4 regions of the Sodalis sp. RH20 genome follow, and region 3 is predicted to be linked to each of the others. Evidence: predicted binding sites of a transcription regulator. Region 3 holds the regulator's gene; each other region holds the start of a gene.
What was found. Region 3 encodes CRP, which controls carbon source genes, mostly activating them, when cyclic AMP is high. Its sites were predicted from a motif close to ATGTGANNNNNNTCACAT; they were not measured.
Positions count from the first base shown of each region.

Region 1: the regulator CRP is predicted to act here: its motif matches at 2,446-2,463, upstream of ACL2XM_RS22355 (PTS mannitol transporter subunit IICBA).
Region 2: the regulator CRP is predicted to act here: its motif matches at 3,828-3,845, upstream of ACL2XM_RS26835 (PTS sugar transporter subunit IIC).
Region 4: the regulator CRP is predicted to act here: its motif matches at 2,633-2,650, upstream of ACL2XM_RS02515 (glycoside-pentoside-hexuronide (GPH):cation symporter).

Region 1 covers NZ_CP178733.1:4,904,792-4,910,659, forward strand. Annotated here, with positions in the region: gene ACL2XM_RS22345 (RHS repeat-associated core domain-containing protein) at 1-911, shown strand, start outside; gene ACL2XM_RS22350 (DUF3053 domain-containing protein) at 1,479-2,195, shown strand; gene ACL2XM_RS22355 (PTS mannitol transporter subunit IICBA) at 2,720-4,642, shown strand; gene ACL2XM_RS22360 (mannitol-1-phosphate 5-dehydrogenase) at 4,729-5,868, shown strand, end outside.
Region 2 covers NZ_CP178733.1:5,864,044-5,869,911, forward strand. Annotated here, with positions in the region: gene ACL2XM_RS26810 (MFS transporter) at 1-41, shown strand, start outside; gene ACL2XM_RS26815 (LysR family transcriptional regulator) at 84-1,010, opposite strand; gene lysA (diaminopimelate decarboxylase) at 1,133-2,395, shown strand; gene ACL2XM_RS26825 (formate/nitrite transporter family protein) at 2,443-3,261, opposite strand; gene ACL2XM_RS26830 (PTS lactose/cellobiose transporter subunit IIA) at 3,440-3,763, opposite strand; gene ACL2XM_RS26835 (PTS sugar transporter subunit IIC) at 3,959-5,311, shown strand; gene ACL2XM_RS26840 (glycoside hydrolase family 1 protein) at 5,320-5,868, shown strand, end outside.
Region 3 covers NZ_CP178733.1:5,376,435-5,382,302, forward strand. Annotated here, with positions in the region: gene ACL2XM_RS24420 (aminodeoxychorismate synthase component II) at 128-703, shown strand; gene argD (bifunctional acetylornithine/succinyldiaminopimelate transaminase) at 862-2,088, shown strand; gene ACL2XM_RS24430 (YccS/YhfK family putative transporter) at 2,105-4,177, opposite strand; gene crp (cAMP-activated global transcriptional regulator CRP) at 4,231-4,863, opposite strand; gene ACL2XM_RS24440 (hypothetical protein) at 5,031-5,219, opposite strand; gene ACL2XM_RS24445 (OsmC family protein) at 5,179-5,601, shown strand.
Region 4 covers NZ_CP178733.1:520,320-526,187, reverse strand. Annotated here, with positions in the region: gene fabB (beta-ketoacyl-ACP synthase I) at 1-11, opposite strand, end outside; gene mnmC (bifunctional tRNA (5-methylaminomethyl-2-thiouridine)(34)-methyltransferase MnmD/FAD-dependent 5-carboxymethylaminomethyl-2-thiouridine(34) oxidoreductase MnmC) at 167-2,185, shown strand; gene ACL2XM_RS02515 (glycoside-pentoside-hexuronide (GPH):cation symporter) at 2,761-4,194, shown strand; gene ACL2XM_RS02510 (glycoside hydrolase 43 family protein) at 4,246-5,796, shown strand.

The sequences.
Region 1 (5,868 bases), 470 kb from region 3:
CGCCGGATTCGTTAAGTCCGTTCGGCGCGGGCGGTATCAATGCCTATGTCTATTGCGCCGGCGACCCGGTCAATAACGCCGATCCGAGCGGCCATATCAGCTGGCAGGGCATTCTGGGTATCGTTTTGGCTGTCGTAGGCTTTGCCTTGAGCATCCCCACCGGCGGCGCCTCACTATCATTGGTCGCGGGCGTCTTGATTACCCTTGAAGCGGCGGCGGCGGCGACAGGCATTGCCTCCATCGCGCTGGAGGAAAAGAATCCGCAGGCCTCGGCGGCGCTGGGATGGGCATCGCTGGCTCTGGGATTAGGCGCGGGGGCGGGGGCGGGCGTCGGCAAATTGGCGGCCAGACGCGCTAACACCGCCAGGGGAGGAGGTCTTGAAGATATCGCGCTTGGCAACAGGATAGAGTTGGGCGACGATCTGTATTTATTTAAAGGGTCTGAAAATTCAGAACGCCTTATTATTTCGTCCCATGGAAAATATCACCAAGAGGCGGGTTTTTTCACGCCGCCGCAAGGGACTCAAGTGAGGTATGGTATAAAAGAGGGAAGAAGGCTAAGGTTGGGATTGCGGCAAGCAGCCGACAATAGCTTTACGCCCGCAGAGGTCACTCGCCGTGATTTTCAGCACAATTACCGGTTAGAGCGATTCCCTAAGGATGACGATCTTTTTGCGTCCCGCCTTGCAAGTGAGTATAAAGTGGATATTATCACCGTGCGTTCTCATGCCTCGCAAGATTTTGAAATGGTTACAATACGTACCTTGTTAAAAAACTTGGAGGACAAAGGATTGCGTTATAAAACTATTGACGGTATTTTTTGCCGCGTATGGGAGTGGGACGCCCCGAATACCTTCGTAATCAAAGATCCCATGCGCTTTCACTTGACCAAGAAATTCAGTCTTAAATAAAGCGACGGAATATCTGAATCAAGTCATCGTTTATATACAGTAATAATTGTGTGCGCGGCATGACTATAAATGTGGTGTTTTATTAGCATGTTTTCATCTTGATAAAACCTAAGAAAATCCGCGTTAATGATTTAAGTATCATAAAAGAGCTGCTGTCGTGCCATTTCATTTCGTTAAAATGATCACATGATAGAGGTAAGTGACCTGATGCAATAAAGTAATCTTATTGATTTTATTATCGAGACCGATGTTTACGATGCGTCTGCCGGCCCCTCGCCGGCTGGTGATAACGTTTGGGGCTTCAGTCTGACCGGCAACGGCTTTATTCCTCCGGCCTTGCCGTTGCGGTTGACGGACCGCTATGGCAATAGCGGATGTGCCTCCCTTACCCTTGATGCCGTGGATGGGTTCGATGCGCCGCGGGTTTTGTAAAAAAATGAGACCATCGGTAGGGCTTTGAGCATATTTATTCCTCGCAAAGTGGACTATCCTTACTCTGCAAACAGGACGCGTTAATTGGGTAACCAGGGAAAGGGGTGAGCTATTTTACAGGAGTAGTTGGTCATGATGTTAAGGGACAGACTGGCGCAGTTGCGCTATGCGCTGATGATTCCAGTGCTATTGATGCTGGCGCTGCAGATTACCGCCTGCGGCGACAAGGAGCCGGAGCAGCGCAAGGCGTTTATGGCGTTTTTACAAACCACCGTGCTGCCGGGCGGCGAGCGCCTGCCGACGCTGACCGACGATCAGAAAAAACAGTTCGGCACCTATGTGGCCGACTACCAGATCCTGCTGACCTTTACCCAGCAATATACCCAGGCGGTCAATGCCAGCCTGCTGCCGGTGCTGGATCAGGTCAGCCAGATCCGCGTGCCGCAGGATTATCTTACCCACCGGGTGGATTTGCAGCAGTCCGCAGGGGCACTGAATCTGCTGGGGCCGCAGATAGAACGCCTGAAAAAACAGGCGGATGACTCCCGCGCCGCGCTAAAGCAGCCCGACGACCTGAAGGCGGTATACGAACAGGCCTATACCAAGCTGGTGATTCAGCCGGCACAGCAGGTGACGCCGGTGGTGACCAGCGCGGCGCAGCTTGCGGAAACCCTGATCCAGGTGGGCAATTTCCTGAATATGCAGGGCAGCCAGGTGACCTACAGCCCCACGTCGGTGGCCTTTCCCACCCGGCTGCAGGCGACGCAATATAATGAGCTGATGGCCGGCCTGCAAAGCCAGCACCAGCAGCTGATGCAGGCGCAGACCGCCGCAGGGACGGCCCTGCGCTAATGACGCGCCGCGTTACACCAAGGTGGCCCGCCGGGTCACCTTTTTGTAACATATCCGCGTCATGATGGCTGTCGTGCGTGCGAGAAAACGCAGGTATTACAGCGGTAATTTTCTTACAGCTTTAGCTACGCAATTCCGCCTTTTAGCGTCTAAATCAGCCGCTATCGCCCTCTCTTCGCCGATGCCCGGCTGGGATGATAAATAATTTGTGATACAAATCACATTTATCAAACAAATACCCAGCAAGCAAGAGTGATCTCTATCACAATTTACCCGCCGTTAACTCCCTGAAGTTATAATTGTGGTTTTTTTTCATACGGAATTTGTGATGAATATCACCGATATAGGGGATAAACAGGGGGTGACATGGTGATATTCGTCACAGTTACGCCGCTGAGTACGCATTCGGCACGCAGCGTGGTAGAGTCCCGCTGCTTATAGAACTACCGACAGAGAATGCAACACTGTCGCAACAATTTTCACGCGCCCTTATTGTCCGGCGCGTATCAATAGGGGTGTTTTTTATGTCTTCTTCGGATATCAAGGTCAGAGTACAAAATTTTGGCCGTTTCCTGAGCAATATGGTGATGCCGAATATCGGCGCCTTTATTGCCTGGGGGATTATCACCGCGCTGTTCATCCCCACCGGGTGGACACCCAACGCGACGCTGGCTAAATTAGTCGGCCCGATGATCACCTACCTGCTGCCGTTGCTGATCGGTTATACCGGCGGACGGCTGGCCGGCGGCGAACGCGGCGGCGTGGTGGGCGCCATTACCACCATGGGCGTGATTGCCGGGGCGGATATGCCGATGTTCCTCGGCGCCATGCTGGCCGGTCCGTTGGGCGGCTGGGCGATTAAACGTTTTGACCGTATGGTGGACGGCAAGATCAAAAGCGGCTTCGAGATGTTGGTCAACAACTTCTCCGCCGGCATCATCGGCATGATCCTGGCGATTATCGCCTTCCTGGCCATCGGGCCGCTGGTTGAAATCCTGTCCCATATCCTGGCGGCGGGCGTGAACCTGATGGTACGCCACGATTTATTGCCGCTGGCCTCGATCTTTGTCGAACCGGCAAAAATCCTGTTCCTGAATAACGCCATCAACCACGGCATCTTCTCGCCGTTGGGCATCCAGCAGGCTACCGCCACCGGCAAATCAATTTTCTTCCTGATTGAAGCCAACCCGGGTCCGGGCATGGGCGTGCTGATTGCCTACATGATTTTCGGTCGCGGCAACGCCAAACAGTCCGCCGGCGGCGCGGCCATCATCCATTTCCTGGGTGGTATCCACGAAATCTATTTCCCTTACGTGCTGATGAACCCGCGTCTGCTGATAGCGGTAATCCTCGGCGGCATGACCGGCGTGTTTACCCTGAGCGTGCTGCACGGCGGCCTGGTTTCCCCCGCGTCGCCGGGTTCCATCCTGGCGGTGCTGGCCATGACGCCTAAAGGCGCCTATTTTGCCAATATTACCGCGGTAGTCGCGGCGTTTGCCGTGTCCTTCGTTATCGCCTCGATCCTGCTGAAAAGCATGAAGGCCAAGGAAGGGGACGACCTTGAAGACGCCACCCGTCGTATAAAAGATATGAAAGCGCAGTCCAAAGGCATGGCCGCGCCGGTTACCGCCGGCGCCACCGGCGACCTGGCTTCGGTACGTAAAATCATCGTGGCCTGCGATGCCGGCATGGGCTCCAGCGCCATGGGCGCCGGGGTACTGCGTAAAAAAGTCAAGGAAGCCGGGCTGACCAATATCAGCGTGACCAACACGGCCATCAACAGCCTGCCTGAGGATGTTGACCTGGTGATCACCCACCGCGACCTGACCGAGCGGGCCATGCGCCACGCCCCGCAGGCGCAGCATATCTCGCTGACCAACTTCCTGGACAGCGGGCTGTATACCGATCTGGTGGCGCGTCTGGTTGCGGTGCAAAAGACCGAAACCAATCAGAATAAAGTCATCACCACCCTGGACGACAGCTTCGAAGACAGCGAGCAGAACCTGTTCCGCCTGACCGCGGCCAATATCTTCCTCGGACGTCAGGCCGACAATAAGGAACAGGCAATCCGTTTTGCCGGTGAGCAACTGGTCAACGGCGGTTACGTGCTGCCGGAGTATGTGGAAGCGATGCTGGATCGTGAAAAGCTGACCTCCACCTACCTGGGCGAGTCCATTGCGGTTCCCCATGGCACCATCGAGGCCAAGGATAAGGTGCTGCGCACCGGCGTGGTATTCTGCCAGTATCCGGCGGGCGTGCGTTTCGGTGATGAGGAAGACGATATTGCCCGTCTGGTGATTGGTATCGCCGCGCGCAATAACGAGCACATCCAGGTCATTACCAGCCTGACCAACGCGCTGGACGACGATGCGGTTATCCAACGCCTGATCAACACCACCGACGTAGATGAAGTGCTTGAGCTGCTCAAAGGCGGCAAAACGGCCTAACCACAGCGCGGGCGATGGAAACGGTTGTATTTGAGAGGGGGCCTGCGTTGGCCCCTTTTTAACTAAGAGAATCCAAGGTTAAATCTATGAAAGCATTACATTTCGGAGCAGGTAATATCGGACGCGGCTTTATCGGTAAATTATTGGCCGATGCCGGGGTGGACGTGGTGTTTGCCGACGTTAACCAAACGGTGCTTGACGCCTTGAACGCCAGGCATGAATACGAGGTCCATGTCGTGGGCGAGCAGTCCCATGTGGAAAGGGTCCGGGGCGTCAGCGCCGTTAACAGCACCGGCGCGGAAGTGGTGGCATTGATAGCCGACGTTGATTTGGTAACCACCGCCGTAGGGCCGCAGATCCTGGAACGCATCGCCGGTACCGTCGCCAAAGGGTTGATCGCGCGCCATGACGCGGGCAATACCCGGCCGCTGAATATTATCGCCTGTGAAAATATGGTGCGCGGCACCAGCCAGTTGAAACAGCATGTCTTAAAGGCACTGCCCGAGCAGTATCACGCCTGGGTGGCGCAGCACGTCGGTTTCGTCGATTCCGCGGTGGATCGCATCGTACCCCCGGCCGAAGCCGGAACCCAGGATCCGCTGGCGGTGACGGTGGAAACCTTTAGCGAATGGATTGTGGATAAAACCCAGTTCATCGGCGAGCCGCCGGCTATCGCCGGCATGGAGCTGACCGATAACCTGATGGCGTTTGTCGAACGTAAGCTGTTTACGCTTAACACCGGCCATGCCATCACCGCCTATCTGGGCCAGCATGCCGGGCATAAGACCATCCGCGACGCGATCCTCGACCCCGACATCCGCCAGGTGGTGAAAGGCGCCATGGAAGAAAGCGGCGCGGTGCTGATTAACCGTTACGGTTTTGAAGCCGCGAAACACGCCGCCTATATCAATAAGATCCTGCAGCGCTTTGAGAATCCCTATTTACATGACGACGTAGAGCGCGTCGGCCGCCAGCCGCTGCGTAAGCTCAGCGCCGGCGACCGGTTGATCAAACCGCTGCGCGGCACCATGGAATACGGCCTGCGCCACGACAACCTGCTTAAGGGCATCGCCGCCGCCATGCATTATCATAGCGAGCAGGATCCCCAGGCGCAGGAATGGGCGGCATTGCTGGAAAAATCAGGCCCCGGAGCGGCGCTGGCGCAGGTCTCCGGTCTTGAGGAAGACGGCGAGGTGGTAGCGCAGGTGGTGGATCTTTATAACGCC
Region 2 (5,868 bases), 490 kb from region 3:
TGACCTTCGCTCGTTCTCCCGGCCGGCCGGTGGCCGCATAACGTGGCCGGCGGCGGCCCCCCGGCGAATGAACGGGGACCGGGTTACGACTGTGCCAGCGCGGCGTCCAGCCGGGCGGGAACGGCGGCGGCAAACGTATGCAGGTAATCGATAAAATGGCTGACCAGGGCCGATGCCGGACGGTGCAGCGGCCGGATCAGGCTGACCGTGAACGGCACCTGATGACTGAAGGGGCGTAATACCACGCCGCCGGCGGCGTAATCCAGCGCGGTCAGCGGATTGACAATGGAAATGCCGACCCCGGCGCGTACCATCGCGCACACCGACGCGGCGCTATGGGTCTCCACCACCATGCCGCGCTCCACGCCTTCCTGGCTGAACAGCCGATCCAGCAGCTGGCGGTAGCTGTCGGTGGCCGACAGGCTGATATACGGCAGACGGTGAAAATCCCGCGGGGTCAGGCGCTCCCGCCGGGTCAACTGGTGGCCGGCGGGCAGCACGCACACCTCGTTAAGGGTCATCAGGGTCTCGCGCCCGGTGCCCGCGGGGGTAAAGGTATTTTCCGTCAGGCCGATATCGTGGCGCTGGGCGGAGAGCCATTCCTCCAGCAGCGGCGACTCCTGCGGCACCACGCTCAGGCTGACCGCCGGATGACGGTCGAAAAAATCCCGGCATACCAGCGGCAGCAGCGATTGGGAAAACACCGGCAGGCAGGCCACCGACAGCTGCGCCTGGCGGAACTCGCGAATGGCCTGGGCGGCGCTGACAATGCGATCCAGCCCGTAATAGGAGCGCTGCACCTCTTCAAATAGGCGCAACCCTTCGCCGGTGGGTTTCAGCCGGCCTTTAATCCGCTCGAACAGCGTCATGCGCAGCAAATGCTCGAAGCGCGCCAGCTCCCGGCTGACCGTGGGCTGCGAGGTATGGAGCAGCGCCGCCGCCTCGGTAAGATTGCCGGTGGTCATCACCGCGTGAAAGATATCGATATGTCGCAACGAAATTGCCGCCATAATACCGCTCCCGGCCCCTAAACCCATATCATAGGTGAATAGCTGACGCTAAAATAGATATTTTATCGATAGCCAGTAATAGATAAAAATAGGCTCAAAGCGGTAACACCGACGGGAACCCCATGCCACATAACCTTTTTCACACCCAAAGCGCGCTTAACGCGGTCAATTTGCGGCAACTGGCCCGGCAATACGGCGGCCCGGTGTGGGCCTATGAAGCCGAAGTGATTAGCGAGCGCATCCGCCAGCTGCGGCAGTTCGACGTCATTCGTTTTGCCCAGAAGGCCTGCTCCAACATCCATATCCTGAGCCTGATGCGCGAGCAGGGGGTAAAGGTCGATGCCGTGTCCCTGGGTGAAATCGAGCGGGCGCTGGCGGCGGGCTACCGCCCGGGACAACAGCCGGCTGATATGGTGTTCACCGCCGATGTCTTTGACCGCCCGACCCTGCAGCGGGTGGTGGAGCTCGCCATCCCGGTCAACGCCGGTTCGGTGGATATGCTGGAACAACTGGGGCGGCATTCGCCCGGGCATGCGGTATGGCTGCGCATTAACCCCGGCTTCGGCCACGGCCATAGCCAGAAAACCAATACCGGCGGCGAAAACAGCAAGCACGGGATCTGGTATGCCGACCTGCCGCTGGCCATCGCGCAAATCCGGCGCTACGGCTTAAAGCTCGTCGGCCTGCATATGCATATCGGATCTGGCGTAGATTATGACCATTTGCGCCAGGTCTGCGCGGCGATGGTGCGGGAAGTTATCGCCTCCGGCCAGGATGTCCACGCCATTTCCGCCGGCGGCGGGCTGTCGGTGCCGTACCGGTTTGGCGAGGAGGCGATCAACACCGGGCATTACTTTGGCCTGTGGGATGCCGCGCGCCGTGAAATCAGCGACCATCTGGGCCATCCGGTGACGCTGGAAATCGAGCCGGGGCGTTTCCTGGTGGCGGAATCCGGCGCGCTGGTGGCGCAGGTGCAGGCGGTCAAGGAGATGGGCAGTCGCCATTTCGTGCTGGTGGACGCCGGTTTCAACGATCTGATGCGCCCGGCGATGTACGGCAGCTATCACCATATTTCGCTGATCCCGGCCGACGGCGGCGAGCCGGACGGCCGGGCGGAAATAGCGACGGTGGTGGGCGGCCCGCTGTGCGAATCGGGGGATGTGTTTACCCAGCTGGCCGGCGGCGGCATCGAGCCGCGGCCATTGCCCGCCGCCCGGGTGGGGGATTACCTGGTGTTCCATGATACCGGCGCCTACGGCGCCTCAATGTCGTCCAATTACAATACCCGCCCGCTGCTGCCCGAAGTCTTGTTCACGCAGGGCCGCCCGCGCCTGATCCGCCGCCGCCAGACGCTGGACGAGCTGCTGGCGCTGGAACGCTTGTAACCCAAAACGGCGGGGTCTTCGCCGGCGGCGCGGCGGTACCCGGGAACTCAGGCTTTGCTGCGCCCGGCCGCCGGCAACGGCGCCGCGGCCGCGGTGTCGGACGCCATGGGGCGATAGGCAATATAATAGACCAGCGCGACAAAGATGGCGCCGCCGGCGGCGTTGCCCAGGAACACGCCGGGGAAGTTGCCCCAGTACTGCGCCCAGGTCGCCTGCCCGGCAAAAATCGCCGCCGGAATCACGAACATATTGGCCACCACGTGCTGGAAGCCGAGATCGACAAACGCCATGATCGGAAACCAGATACCCAGGATCTTACTGGCCACATCCTTGCCGCTGTATGCCAGCCATACCGCCAGGCTCACCAGCCAGTTGCAGCCGATGCCGGAAATAAAGGCGTGCAGGAAATCGGCGGAAATCTTTGCCTGGGCGGTGGCCGCGGTTTTGGCCAGGAACGCGCCTTCGGTCAGGCCGAGCACGTGGCCGAAAAACCACGCAATCAAAATGCTGCCGGCGAAGTTGGCGACGGTAATCCAGAACCAGTTGCGCATCAGCGACATAAAAGAGATTTGCCGCGCCAGCCAGGCAATAGGCAGCGTCATCATATTGCCGGTCAGGAGTTCTCCTCCGGCGATAAGCGTCAGCACCAGCCCCACCGGGAACACCGCCGCCCCTAAAAAGACGCCGAACGACCCCCAGTCGGCGGGCAGGCTGGCGGTCACATGGATATCCAGCATAAAACCTATCGCGATATACGCACCGGCCAGACAGCCGAGCACCAGTAAATAGGGGAGCGGCGCGCGGCTTTTGGTGGCGCCCGTTTGCACAGCGATTGCTGCGACTTCTTTAGGAGAATGAAACGACATGGTAGTTTATATGTTAAAAGAAAGTGGTGATTCGCATCATATCCTCCCCCCGCAGCGAAGCCAACGGTTGGCCGCTAAAAGAGTGTTAAAAATTAAAACACCGTTCTGCACCGACATGGCCGCGGGCTTCAGGCCGCGCCGGCCATTCGCCGCCGGCGCGGCTTAAGGCCCGTGCGGATCAGCGCGCGGCCAGGTCCGCCAGCTCGCGGCGCATCAGGATAAATTCCTGCGCCAGATCCTGGCACAGCATGGCGGTCATCAAATGATCCTGCGCGTGGACCATGATTAAATTGACCGGCACCTTGCCCGTCCCCTCATCCAGCCCGATAAGCCGCGTCTGGATGGCGTGGGCGCGGCGCGAGGCCTGGCGCGCCGCGTCCATCCTCTCCCGCGCCTCGTCCCAGTTGCGTTCCCGCGCCGACTGGATGGCGCTCATGCTCTCGGAACGGGCTTCGCCGGCGTTAATCAGCAATTCCATTACGGTTTGTTCAAAATCTTCCATTCGCCACCTCTATTGGTATACCAAATTTGGTAATTTCATCATATTGGAATTCCAATGTTGGCTTGTGAGAGCATGATCACAGAAAATAAATTCAGTTACGCTAGTTTTTGGTATGCCAAACCCACAATAAAACCTGCCGGCTACCGGCAAACGTGCATATCAATAGGCTTAACTCACTGATGATGAGGTGGTGTCATGTCATTTAAGGATCGTATGATCGATTCTCTGGGATCGTTTGCCACTAAATTTAATAGCTTTCGCTATATTATGGCGATCAAGGCGGCATTTATTACCTTAATGCCGGTCATCATTGTCGGCGCGTTTTCGGTGTTGATCTCCAATATGGTGCTCGATCCGGTTAACGGCCTCGCCAGTTTTAGTTTCTTCGCGCCGCTGGCGACGCTCAAGCCTATTATGAGCAGTATTAACTACGCCACCCTGAATTTTTTAACCATCGGCGCGGTATTCCTAATCGGTATCGAGCTGGGCCGGCTTAATGGGTCACGCACCTTATTTCCCGGGCTGCTGGCGGTAATTTGTTTTATCGCCGTCACGCCGACCACGCTGCAGTTAATGGTCGGCGACCAGATGATGGTGGTCAAGGACGTGCTGGCGCGGCAGTTTTCGGATACCAAGAGCCTGTTCCTCGGCATGTTTATGGCGATTTTATCGGTGGAGGTTTATTCGCGCCTGGAAAAGGTGGATAAATTCCGCATCAAGATGCCGGATACCGTGCCGCCCAATGTGTCCGCGTCTTTTACCGCCCTGATCCCGGCCATTATCACCGTGCTGCTGCTGGCGACCTTTGGGTTCGTCTTCCAGCGCGTGACCGGCATGTATCTGTACGATGCGGTATATAAGGTGGTACAGCAGCCGCTGGAATCGGTGGTGCAAAGCCTGCCGGGCATCCTGGTGCTGATGTTCGTCGCCCAGATGTTCTGGGTCATCGGCATTCACGGCAACCAAATGATTAAGCCGATTCGCGAACCTTTATTGCTCGGCGCCATTACCGTCAATATGACCGCGTTTGAACAGGGCAAGGATATTCCCAATATCATTACCATGCCGTTTTGGGATGTGTATATGAGCATCGGCGGTTCCGGCCTGACCATCGGTTTATTAATGGCGGTATTGTTTACGTCCAAGCGCAAGGAGATGAAAGAAATCGCTAAATTATCCCTTGGCCCCTCGGTGTTTAATATTAACGAACCGGTGATCTTCGGCATGCCGATCATGCTTAATCCGATCCTGGCCATTCCTTTTATTATTACGCCGCTGGTCACCGGCACCATCGGCTATTTCGCCACCAGCCTGGGTTTTGCCGACAAGGCGGTGGTGATGGTGCCCTGGACCACGCCGCCGCTGATTAACGCCTGGCTGTCCACCGCCGGATCGATGGGCGCGGTGATTACGCAGCTGTGCTGCATCGTGGTGTCGTTCCTGATCTATCTGCCTTTTGTCCAGGTGGCGTCGCGCCGCGCGGACCAGGCGCAGCTGGCGGCGGAAATGAGCGAAGCATCCCGCGCGCAAACCCTTAAGTCATCGTGAGGACGGACATGAGCAAGGTTAGCATCGCCATCCCGGCGGATTTTATCCTGGGCGCCGCGGCGTCCGCCTGGCAAACCGAGGGCTGGAGCGGCAAGAAGCCGGGCCAGGATTCTTATCTCGACCTGTGGTACCAGCAGGACCGCCACGTCTGGCATAACGGCTATGGTCCGGCGGTGGCCACCGATTTTATCCATCGCTACGCCGAAGACGTGGCGCTGATGAAGCAGGCCGGGCTGACGCATTACCGCACCTCGATCAACTGGTCGCGTTTCCTGGTGGATCACGAGCAGGTGATTGTCGATGAAGACTATGCGGCCTATATCGATAATTTTCTTGATGTGATGATCAGGCAGGGTATTGAGCCGATGATCTGCCTGGAGCATTACGAACTGCCGGCCTGCCTGTTGGAACACTATGGCGGCTGGCAGTCGAAGCGGGTGGTGGAACTGTTTGTCCGTTACGCGGAAAAAGTGTTCGCGCGTTATGCCGGCAAGGTGAAGCGCTGGTTTTCCTTTAACGAGCCGATCGTGGTGCAGACCCGGGTTTACCTGGATGCC
Region 3 (5,868 bases):
AACACCCTACAAGGACACTCTTCGGCGCTTGTTCTGCCGAAGTCTGGCGCGAGTGTGTATATATCTGTGTATATAAAGTTAGGGTCGATCATGAAAAATACAATGAAATCAACAGGATGAATCGCCTATGTTGCTGATGATCGATAACTATGACTCCTTTACCTACAACCTGTACCAATATTTTTGCGAGCTGGGCGCGCAGGTAGAGGTATGGCGCCACGACCGGTTGCAACTGGCCGATATCGAGCGCATGGCCCCGCGGCAACTGGTGATTTCCCCGGGTCCCGGCACCCCCGACGAGGCCGGCATTTCACTGGCGGCTATTCGTCATTTTGCCGGCAGGATACCTATACTCGGCGTCTGCCTGGGTCATCAGGCCATTGCGCAGGCTTTCGGCGCCCGCATCGTGCGCGCAAACCAGGTGATGCACGGCAAAACCTCCGCCATTACCCATGACGGCCGCGGCGTCTTCGCCGGGCTGGCCCTGCCGCTGACGGTCACCCGCTACCATTCCCTGGTGATCGACCGCGCCGGCTTGCCCGATTGCCTGGAGGCGACCGCCTGGAGTCTGCGCGACGGCGCGCGGGATGAAATCATGGGCATCCGTCATCGAACCCTGCCGCTTGAAGGTGTACAGTTTCATCCGGAAAGCGTGCTCAGCGAGCAGGGCCATCAACTCCTGGCGAACTTTCTTGCGTGTTAGCCGATCGGCATGTTGATATAGCATTAACGGACAAGACCACGGGCAGCGGCTTTTTTTCGCTCTAATGGTGATAAAACGATTGCACTGAAGTGATTTTTTATTCATATTTTATGACTATAATGTCACTTCTTATTTTGTTGCGGACCGGGTAATTACATATGAATACAGATAATAGCGCAGTAACGCGGGAAACTTTCGACCAGGTTATTCTGCCGGTTTATGCACCGGCGCAGTTTATTCCGGTCCGGGGCAAGGGTAGCCGGGTATGGGACCAGGACGGAAAGGAATATATTGATTTCTCCGGCGGCATTGCCGTCACTGCGCTGGGACATTGCCACCCGGCGCTGGTCGCGGCGCTGAAAGCCCAGGGCGAAACCCTATGGCACACCAGCAACGTCTTTACCAACGAACCGGCGCTGCGCCTGGCGCGCAAGCTGATTAACGCCACCTTTGCCGACCGGGTGTTTTTTGCCAACTCGGGCGGCGAGGCCAATGAAGCGGCGTTTAAGCTGGCGCGTCACTACGCCATTACCCGCCACAGCCCCTATAAAACCAAAATCATCGCTTTTCATAACGCGTTCCACGGCCGCACGCTGTTTACCGTTACCGTGGGCGGGCAACCGAAATATTCCGACGGCTTCGGGCCAAAACCGGCGGATATCGTCCATGTGCCTTTTAACGATCTGGCGGCCGTCAAGGCGGTGATGGATGATCATACCTGCGCCGTGGTGGTGGAGCCGATTCAGGGTGAAGGGGGCATTATGCCCGCCACGCCGGAATTCCTGCAGGGCCTGCGCGATCTGTGCGACCAGAATCAGGCGCTGCTGGTGATGGACGAAGTGCAGTGCGGCATGGGGCGCACCGGCAAGCTGTTTACCTATATGCACTATGGCGTAACGCCGGATATTCTGACCACCGCCAAGGCGCTGGGCGGCGGTTTCCCCATCAGCGCCATGCTGACTACGGAAGAGATCGCCTCGGTGATGAAAGTGGGCACCCATGGCACCACCTATGGCGGCAATCCCCTGGCCTGCGCGGTATCCGAGGCGGCGCTGGATGTGATTAACCAGCCGGAAGTCCTGGCGGGCATTAACGAAAGGCACGATCGTTTCGTCAGCGCGCTCCAGGCGATTGACGACAAATATCAGGTATTTTCGGATGTGCGTGGCATGGGCCTGCTGCTGGGCGCCGAACTGCGGCCGCAGTTCCATGGCCGGGCGCGCGAGTTCCTGCACGCCAGCGCCGCGCAGGGCCTGATGATCCTCAACGCCGGTCCGGACGTCATCCGTTTCGCGCCGTCGCTGGTGGTGGAGTTCGCCGATATCGAACAGGGCATGGCCCGGTTTGAACAGGCGGTGGCGCAGGTTATCGCCGCCAAACCCTAAGGCGCGCGGCGGGAGACTAATGGCTTAACCGGCGCGCCAGCCAGTTGCCGTGCTGCGGCCGCTGGCGCCAGGCTACCGATGAAATCGTATGCATCACGCCCAGATGGAACAGAATACGCCGCAGATGGCGTTCCATCAGGGTGCCGGGCAGCTCCGGCGTTTCGCCGGCGGCATCCATCACCGGGCTGTCTGAGCTTGGGCCGTCATATTCCAGCCGTTGCTGGCAGCGCTGCAGCGCCACCTCGCAAGAGGCCAGGTACTTTTGCGCCAGCGTCGGCGTCAGCATGTAGTGATCCCGCGCCAGGATGGTCATGGCATTGATGTGCTCGACGATGAACTGGCTATGGGTCACCCATAAACGCATATCGGTCAGATAGCGCGAATTAAACGCCGGTTCCCGCATCGCCTGGCTAAGCGACGTAAACAGCGCGTTGTGCGCCTGGTTGACCTTCATGCGCGCGTAGGCCAGCGCCGCCGGCTCGGGGGCGGGTTGCAGCAGCAGTCGCAGCGCGTCCTGGTCCCGCTCCAGCGCCAGATGGGCGTTTTTGCGCAGCATACCGCTTTGCCACTGCGGCCATAACCACAGCATGCCGCCGAACGCCAGCATACAGCCGATCAGCGTATCCACCAGCCTGGGCACCAGGAAATGCGCGCCGTTCAGCGACAGTAGCTGCAACGTATACACCGCGGTCACCGTCATGCCGATCATCGCCAGGCCGTAATTTTTGCGCAACACCAGGTAAGACGCCAGCGTCAGGAACAACATGCACAGCAATACCGTGCCGTCGCTCAGCCTGAATTGCAGCGTGCCGGCGGCAATCACCAACCCCGCCAACGTGCCCAGGGCCCGATGCTGGATCCGCACCCGGGTGGCGTTATAGCCGTTCTGGCTGACAAACATCACCGTCATTAAAATCCAGTAGGGTTTGGGGAGATCCAATACCAGCCCCAGGCTGCTGCCGATGGCCAGCATAATCCCAAGCCTTGCCGCGCTGCGCAGCGCCATGGATTTAAAGGAACAGTAGCTGACCAGCGCATGCCAAAACGACAGCCGCTGCTGGTTGTCGGCCATCAGGTCGCGGCGGTAAAGCGGGCGCTGGGTACGCAGCAGCCGGGCGATACGGCTGAAATGGTAATAACAAAACTGTCCGACCGGATTATCCGGATGCCGGTCGGCAATTTTTTCCAGGGCCGACAGCGCGGTGGCCATGTTAAAACGCCCCGGCTGCCGGTGATAGAGAATATCATCCGCCAGTACCCGCAACCGCGCGGCAATCAACCGGGCGTTATAGCGGATAACCGCCTCGGCGTGGCTTTGCGCCACCAGTTTTTGTACTTCGTCCGGCTGGTGCAGGCTGACGGCGATATGCTCCTGCAAATCCAGCGCCACCTGGAAAGAACGCAGCAGGCGTTTGTACTGCAGCTGATCATTGGCCGACAGCATATAAAGCTGCTGGTATACCTGGGCAATCAGATCAATCACCGCCTGCTGGCGGGCAAACAGCGGCGGCAGGGCGGTTTCCGGATCGGTATGCTGTGTCAGCAGGGTATATTTCGCCTCGATATAATCCGCCAGCTCCCGATACAGCAGGCTAAGAGATTCCCGCATCGGCTGCTCCTTCCACAACCGGAACCACAGGGCGTTGAACAGTCCGTACCAGGCGGTGCCGGCAATATACAGCAGCGGCGGCACGACGGGCGGCACATTGCCGGCCAGGCCCAGGGTAAAGATGGCGGCGATAAGCGCGGCGGGCAATAAACGGCCGTGCAGCGGGCTGATTTCACCGGTAACGCCGAACAGCAGCGCCAGGCCGAGCATCACCAAGGGCAACGGCACCGGCACGGCCAACAGCACCTGGATCAGCACGCTGCTCAGCGCGAACAGCGCACCGCCGACGGCCAGGCGCTTGAAAAACCGTTTATGCAGGGTATCGAGGCCGGCGATATTGCAGCAGGCAGGGACCAACGAAAACAGCAGGCCGTTTTGCAAGCTGCCGAATAACAGGCCGGCGGCCACCGGCAGGCATAGCACGATGGTTTGCCGCAGGGCATAGTTTACTTCAGGGTGGTAGATTAACCGGCGCCACATACTGTCAGCAAAAAAAGCGTGGTACGAAGCACCACGCCTGTATAACGGGGCTATCAGCGCGTGCCGTAAACAACAATGGTTTTACCGTGCGCGGATATAAGATTTTGATCTTCGAGCATTTTAAGAATACGTCCTACCGTCTCGCGGGAACAGCCGACAATCTGGCCGATTTCCTGACGGGTGATTTTTATCTGCATGCCGTCGGGGTGGGTCATGGCGTCGGGTTGTTTCGCCAGGTTCAACAGGGTTTGCGCTATGCGTCCGGTAACGTCCAGGAATGCCAGGTTGCCGACTTTTTCCGACGTTACCTGTAAACGACTGGCCATTTGCGCCGACAGGCGCATCAGGATATCCGGATTCACCTGAATCAGCTGCCGGAATTTTTTATACGAAATCTCGGCGACTTCACAGGCGGTTTTCGCCCGTACCCAGGCACTGCGTTCCTGACCTTCCTCGAATAGGCCGAGCTCACCGATGAAATCTCCCTGGTTAAGATAGGAGAGAATCATCTCTTTGCCTTCTTCATCCTTAATCAGCACCGCCACGGCGCCCTTAACGATGTAGTAAAGCGTTTCAGCCTTTTCACCCTGATGTATAAGTGTACTCTTCGATGGATACTTATGAATATGGCAATGAGACAGGAACCATTCGAGAGTCGGGTCTGTTTGCGGTTTGCCGAGAACCATTCGCTGTTATCCTCTTTTGTCATCGCTATCCCAGGTTCGGGACATCGTATTCCCTGTTACGGCGCTTGTATTATTCACTCTGACTCCGCGTTTAAACGGAGCGACGTAAGGGAACTTATTAGGGTCTGGTAATGTGATGTTCCGATCGATCTCTTGCCCTTTCATTATCATGAGGCCGATCCAGCCTTGTTTTTAGCATAGGTTTGAAGCAGTGTCTTCTGTTGTCTTGCTTCAGCATGAAGTATGTTCAGTAACATTGCCAGTTTTCCAACAAAAATGTAGTCTGCTGGAAAGCTTTTCATCAGGAGTATCATAATGCAGGCACGGGTCAAATGGGTAGAAGGGTTGTCTTTCATGGGCGAATCCGCCTCGGGCCACCAGGTTTTGATGGATGGGAACGCGGGCGAAAAAGCGCCCAGCCCAATGGAAATGGTATTGATGTCGGTCGGCGGCTGCAGCGCCATTGATGTGGTATCGATTTTACACAAAGCGCGGCAGGACGTCCGGGACTGCGAGGTCAAACTCACCTCCGAGCGCCGCGACGAGGCGCCGCGCCTGTTTACCCATATCAACCTGCATTTTATCGTCACCGGCGCCGGGCTGACCGACAAGGCGGTGGAGCGGGCGGTGACGCTATCGGCGGAAAAATACTGCTCGGTCTCACTGATGCTCGGCGCGTCGGTCAATATGACCCACAGCTTTGAAGTGCGCGACGAACACCACGCCCCCGCCGCCTAACCGTCCCGCCGTCACCGCACTCCAACCCGGCGTGTTCAAGGGAGAGCGCGCCAATGGGGTCGAATCGGGCATGGTTTCTCTGCCCGACCGAGCGCCCCATGGCACGGTATGCCCGCCAACACCGCGCTCAAACCCGGCGTGTTCAAGGGAGAGCGCGCCAATGGGGTCGAATCGGGCATGGTTTCTCTGCCCGACCGAGCGCCCCATGGCACGGTATGCCCGCCAACACCGCGCTCAAACCCGGCGTGTTCAAGGGAGAGCATGCCG
Region 4 (5,868 bases), 1.1 Mb from region 3:
GCACGTTTCATTTAATACCTCTTGTATTTATATATAAGATTCTGTGACGCACTTTAGCGTACAGTTGTACGCTGAACAAGTCCGATCAGACGAAGTTTGCAAAATTTGCGCCGCAAAGCACACCTCGTTAAAATCTCAACATTTCTTGACAAAAGAGCCTTACGCCGTGAATCGCGCGCCTATCTGCAACGCCATCCTTAATTGGAATGAAGACGGTACACCTGTATCCCGACAGTTTGATGACATCTACTTTTCCAGCCAGGATGGACTGGAAGAAACCCGCTATGTTTTTTTAGCCGGCAACGGACTGCCGGAGCGGTTTGCACAACATACGCGGGCATCGTTGGTGGTGGCGGAAACCGGCTTCGGCACCGGACTTAACTTTCTGGCGCTGTGGCAGGCCTTTGACCAGTTCAGACGGCGGCGGCCCGACGCGCCGCTGCGACGCCTGCACTTTATCAGCTTCGAGCAGTTCCCCCTGAAAATCGAGGATATGGCGCAGGCCCACGCGCGCTGGCCGGAGCTGGCCGGCTATGCCGCCGGGCTGCGCAGCCTTTGGCCGTTGCCGACGCCCGGTTGCCACCGGCTGATCCTGGCGGACGGCGCCGTCACGCTGGATTTATGGTACGGCGAGATCAACGCGTTGCTGCCGCTTCTGGACGACAGCCTGTCCGGCCGGGTGGATGCGTGGTTCCTGGACGGCTTCGCCCCGGCGAAAAACGCCGGCATGTGGAGCGAAGCCTTGTTTCACGCCATGGCGCGATTCGCCGCGCCGCAGGGGACCTTCGCCACCTTTACCGCCGCGGGATTTGTGCGGCGCGGCCTGCGCCAGGCGGGATTTACCGTCCTTAAGCCGCCGGGTTTCGGCCGCAAGCGGGAAATGCTGGCCGGCAGCCTGGCCGCGCCGCTGGCGACAGCGCCGCGCGCGCCCTGGTACGTCCGGCGCCCCGCGCGCGACCCGCTTGAGGTGGCGATTATCGGCGGGGGAATTGCCGGCGCCCTGGCGGCGGAGGCCCTGCAGCGCCGCGGGTCGCGGGTGACTCTTTATTGCGCCGATAGCGGCCCGGCCCAGGGGGCGTCAGGCAATCGCCAGGGCGCCTTATATCCACTGCTGAATAATGAGGATGACGAGCTGGCGCAGTTTTTTGCCATCGCTTTTCCTTTCGCGCACCACTATTACCAGGAGTGCGCACGCCAGGGGGTCATCTTTGAGCACCAGTGGTGCGGCGTCACGCAACTGGCCTATGACGACCGATCCCGGCGCAAGCTGCGGCAAATCCTGGCCACGGACTGGCCCGCGCAGCTCATCAGCGCGGTGGCCTGCGAAGACATGCCCGCGCTGACCGGGCTTGCCACCGGCAGCGGCGGGGTCACCTATCCGCTGGGAGGCTGGCTCAACCCCGCCCAATTCACCGCCGGCATCATCGCGCGCGCGCAGTCCCGCGGCATGGCGGTGCACTACGGCCATGAGGTGCGGGGATTAAACGCCGGCGCGGACGATTGGTTGCTGGATTTCGGCGCGGGGCGCCAGGCCCGCCATGCCACGGTGGTGCTGGCCGCCGGGCACCGCATGCTGCAATGGCCGATTACCGCCCCGCTGCCGTTGACCAGCGTGCGCGGGCAGGTCAGCTATGTTCCCGACCAGCCGGCACTGCGGACCTTGAAGCAGGTGCTGTGTTATGACGGTTACCTGACGCCCGCAAGCCCCGGCTTTCGCACCCACTGCCTGGGCGCCAGCGCCCGGCGCGACGACGAGGACATGACTTACCGCCCCGATGAGCAGCGGGCCAACCGCGACCGGTTAATCGCCTGCCTGCCCGGGCAATCCTGGGCACAGTGCGTTGATGTCAGCGCCGGCGAGGCACGCGCCAGCATACGCAGCAGCGCCAGGGATCATCTGCCCATGCTGGGCGGCGTGCCGGATTTTGCCGCCACCCAACGCGCGTATGGCGATCTGCCCGGACGCCTGCTGGCCGGCGAGGCGGTGGCGGACGCGCCGGTGTATGCCAATCTGTTTATGCTGGGCGGCCTGGGGTCGCGCGGTTTATGCACCGCCCCCTTGGCGGCAGAGATCCTGGCCGGCCAGATATTCGGCGAGCCACTGCCGCTAAACCTGGCACAGTCGGCGGCATTAAGTCCCAATCGTTTTTGGCTGCGTAAAGTGTTAAAGGGGCGTGAAATATAAATCCACTTCGGTAAAAGAAGATATTATATTCACCCGGTTAAATGAATACTGATATTTCTCTGGGTGAATGATATTTACCAAAATAGAAATTATCCTGCGGATGAATCCATGATTAAAACCCCACCCAAAACTCATACCCATTCTGCCGGGGACCGGTTTTACGCCGGGCGCAGGCGGTTAAAATGGCGACTGTTGTTATACCTATTACACCTCTGAGAAATGAATGCTTTTACAATTGGTATGATATCTTGTGCGTAATCCTCCTTTATAGTGTGATCAATATCACATTTAAGCGTCCATAGAATGTTGATTCTACCCGTGGGATGATTTTTCTCCAAAAGTTAAAGGACCAATAACTATAACCGCAAGAATAATCATAACGTATTGATTTTTAATATTTTATTTTATTAATTTTCATAAAATCGCACCTACCTGGATGCATGCGATTTGTGATAATAATCTCATTTAACAAAAATCATAATGCTCATACATAAATTTACAATAGTTGCAGTTGTTAATAATCCATAAAATGGCGGCGCTAAAAAGATGATTTTTCATTTAACTGGAGATGAATGATGATAAGAATAAAAAAACTCACGGTTTGGCAAAAAATGGGTTTTGGCATGGGAGATGCCGCATGTGGCATCGTTTATTCGTCGGTAACCATGTTTCTGACTTATTTTTACACGGATATATATGGTATATCAGCGGCCGCGGTCGGCATTATGTTCCTGGTAACCCGTATTTTAGATGCAGTATCGGATCCGCTGACAGGCTTATTAGCGGATCGGGTACGCACCCGATGGGGACATTTCCGGCCCTGGCTGGTATGGTTTGCCGTTCCATATGCCGTTATTGCGGTGCTCACTTTTACCACGCCCGAACTCACCGGCACCGGCAAACTAGTCTATGCCTATATTACCTATACGCTGTTAATGCTGTTCTATACCTTTATCAATATTCCTTATTGCTCTCTCGGCGGGGTCATCACTTCGGATGAAAAAGATCGCCTTTCCGCCCAATCCTATCGTTTTACCATTTCATCGGCGGCGGGTTTGGTGGTTTCCATCGGCACATTATGGCTGGTGGACTGGTTCGGCAAAGGAAATAAACAACTGGGCTATCAATGTACGATGGCGGTCATGGGTGTCCTCGCGGTCATTATGCTGTTTATCTGTTTTTTTACTACCCAGGAACAAATCAACCCGCAGGCACGCGGCAATGAAACCGTATTAAGCGATCTAAAAAATCTGCTATCCAACGATCAGTGGCGCATCGTGGCCATCATCACGTTCTTTTCCAGCATGGCCGGCGTCATGCGCAGCGCCGCCACGCTCTATTACGCCACTTACCTAATGCTTGATCCGCAGCATTCCGACCTGACAGGCACGGCGATGAAAACGGCGTTTATTACCACCAGCGTCGTAGGCACCATTCTCGGCGCAATGGCAGCCGGCTTTTTCGCTAAACGCTTTAATGCGGTCAGCATGTTTAAAAACATTAATTTACTGTTGGTTCTCACCGGCGTGATTATGTTCTTTATGCCGCCGAAATGGCTAAGCGTCGTGTTCCCGCTTTATTTCCTGATTGGCTTTTTCCATCAAATGTATCAGCCCTTTAAATGGAATATGATGGCCAATGCCGCGGATTACGGTGAATGGAAAACCGGCCGGCGCATAACCGCCCTTTCTTTCTCCGGCAATTTGTTCGCGCTGAAACTGGGCATGGCGGTGGCGGGCGCGCTGGTGGGATTTTCCCTGGGTTGGTTTGGCTACCAGGCCGGATCGACGACACAAAGCGCTCTGGCCACCACCGGCATCATCGGTTTGCTGACCGTCGGCCCCAGCCTGTCTTACCTGGTCTTATATTGGCTGACCCGTTTCTATAAGCTCGATGATAAAACCATGGCAAATATCCAGGCGGACCTGGCGCAGCGCCAGCTGATACCGCAGGCCGCGGCCGGCGATATCATTATTACCGGTGACGAGCCGCTGGCGAATCGCCTTTAATGGGCGGTACTGCGTCGCGGCGACATTTATCTTCGTCAAAGGACATTAATCATGCATGACAATGAGCTTTCCCCGTGGCGCCCCGATCGGGGTGACGGAACTTATCAGAATCCAGTGCTACATGCCGATTATTCGGACCCGGACATTGTACGCGTCGGAGATGATTTTTATCTGGTGGCCTCCAGTTTTAATCATATGCCCGGGCTGCCGATCCTGCACTCCACCGACCTGGTCAACTGGCAAATCGTTAACCATGTATTACCGTGCCTGGCATTGCCGGGGTATGACGCCTTTCAGCCGGGGAAAGGAGTTTGGGCGCCCAGCATCCGCTATCACGCCGGCCTGTTTTGGGTGTTTTTCAGCACACCTGACGAGGGCATTTTTATGTGCCGAACAACCGACCCGCTGGGAGAATGGTCAGCGCCGCACTGTCTGAAACAGGCTAAAGGCTGGATCGATCCCTGCCCCTTCTGGGACGACGACGGCCGGGCATGGTTGGTTCATGCCTTTGCTTATAGCCGTAGCGGCATAAAACATCGGCTGCAGCTGTGCGCCATGTCGCCGGATGGCCAGACCCTGCTGGACGAAGGACAAGCGCTTTATGACGGCAGCGCCGACTTGCCGACCCTTGAAGGGCCTAAACTGTACAAGCGCCACGGCTGGTATTATATCTTCGCCCCGGCCGGCGGCGTGGCCACCGGCTGGCAGGCGGTGCTGCGCGCGCGCAGCATCCAGGGTCCTTATGAAGCAAGAAAAATCTTGAGCCAGGGCAATACCGCAGTCAACGGTCCGCATCAGGGCGGCTGGGTGGAGCTTGATAATGGCGAAAGCTGGTTTATGCATTTTCAGGACGCCGGGACCTATGGCCGCCTGGTTCATCTGCAACCCCTGCGCTGGGTGGATGACTGGCCGGTGATCGCCTGCGGCGAACCCGTGGAACGTTGGGTAAAACCTGCAACCGCTCTTTCCCGCGCGCCCTGTGAACCGCGCACGTCGGATGATTTCTTATCGGCCCGTCCGGGCTTGCAATGGCAGTGGCAGGCCAATCCCCAGCCCTACTGGGCGAGCCTGGATAACCGGGGCCTCCACTTAGCCTGCGAACACCTGCCGCTGCGCGACGGCCAGCCTTCGCTCTATGATGCTGCCAATCTCTTGCTGCAGAAATTCCCCGCCCGGGAATTTACCCTTACCACCCGCATGACGGCGGACCTACGCCATGACGGCGAGCAGGCCGGCATTATTATCTATGGCGAACGTTACGCCGCCCTCAGTGTGCAGCGGTCCCAAGGCCGGTATTGCCTGACCTGGGATACAGGCTGGCGGGGCGATGGCGGCGAGGTCAATATCTCCAAGCGCGACCTGGTACCCTGGCCGGACGCCACGCCGCTCTATTTGCGCATTACCGTCAGGCGGGATGCCATCTGTACGTTTTCCTACGGCGCTGATGGCCAGGCTTTTACCTTGCTGCCCACCGCATTTGCCGCCGGTCCGGGGAAATGGGTAGGAGCAAAAGCCGGTTTGTTTGCCGTGGCGCGCAATAAAGGAGACGGCCAGGCCGGCACGGCCAATTTTTCATTCTTTACCGTTAGCGCGGCGGTTTAACGCGCCACCTTAAGTTCAAGCAGCATGATGCGAAGGGGGAGAACGTTAATTTCTCCCTCTCAGGGGAACTAT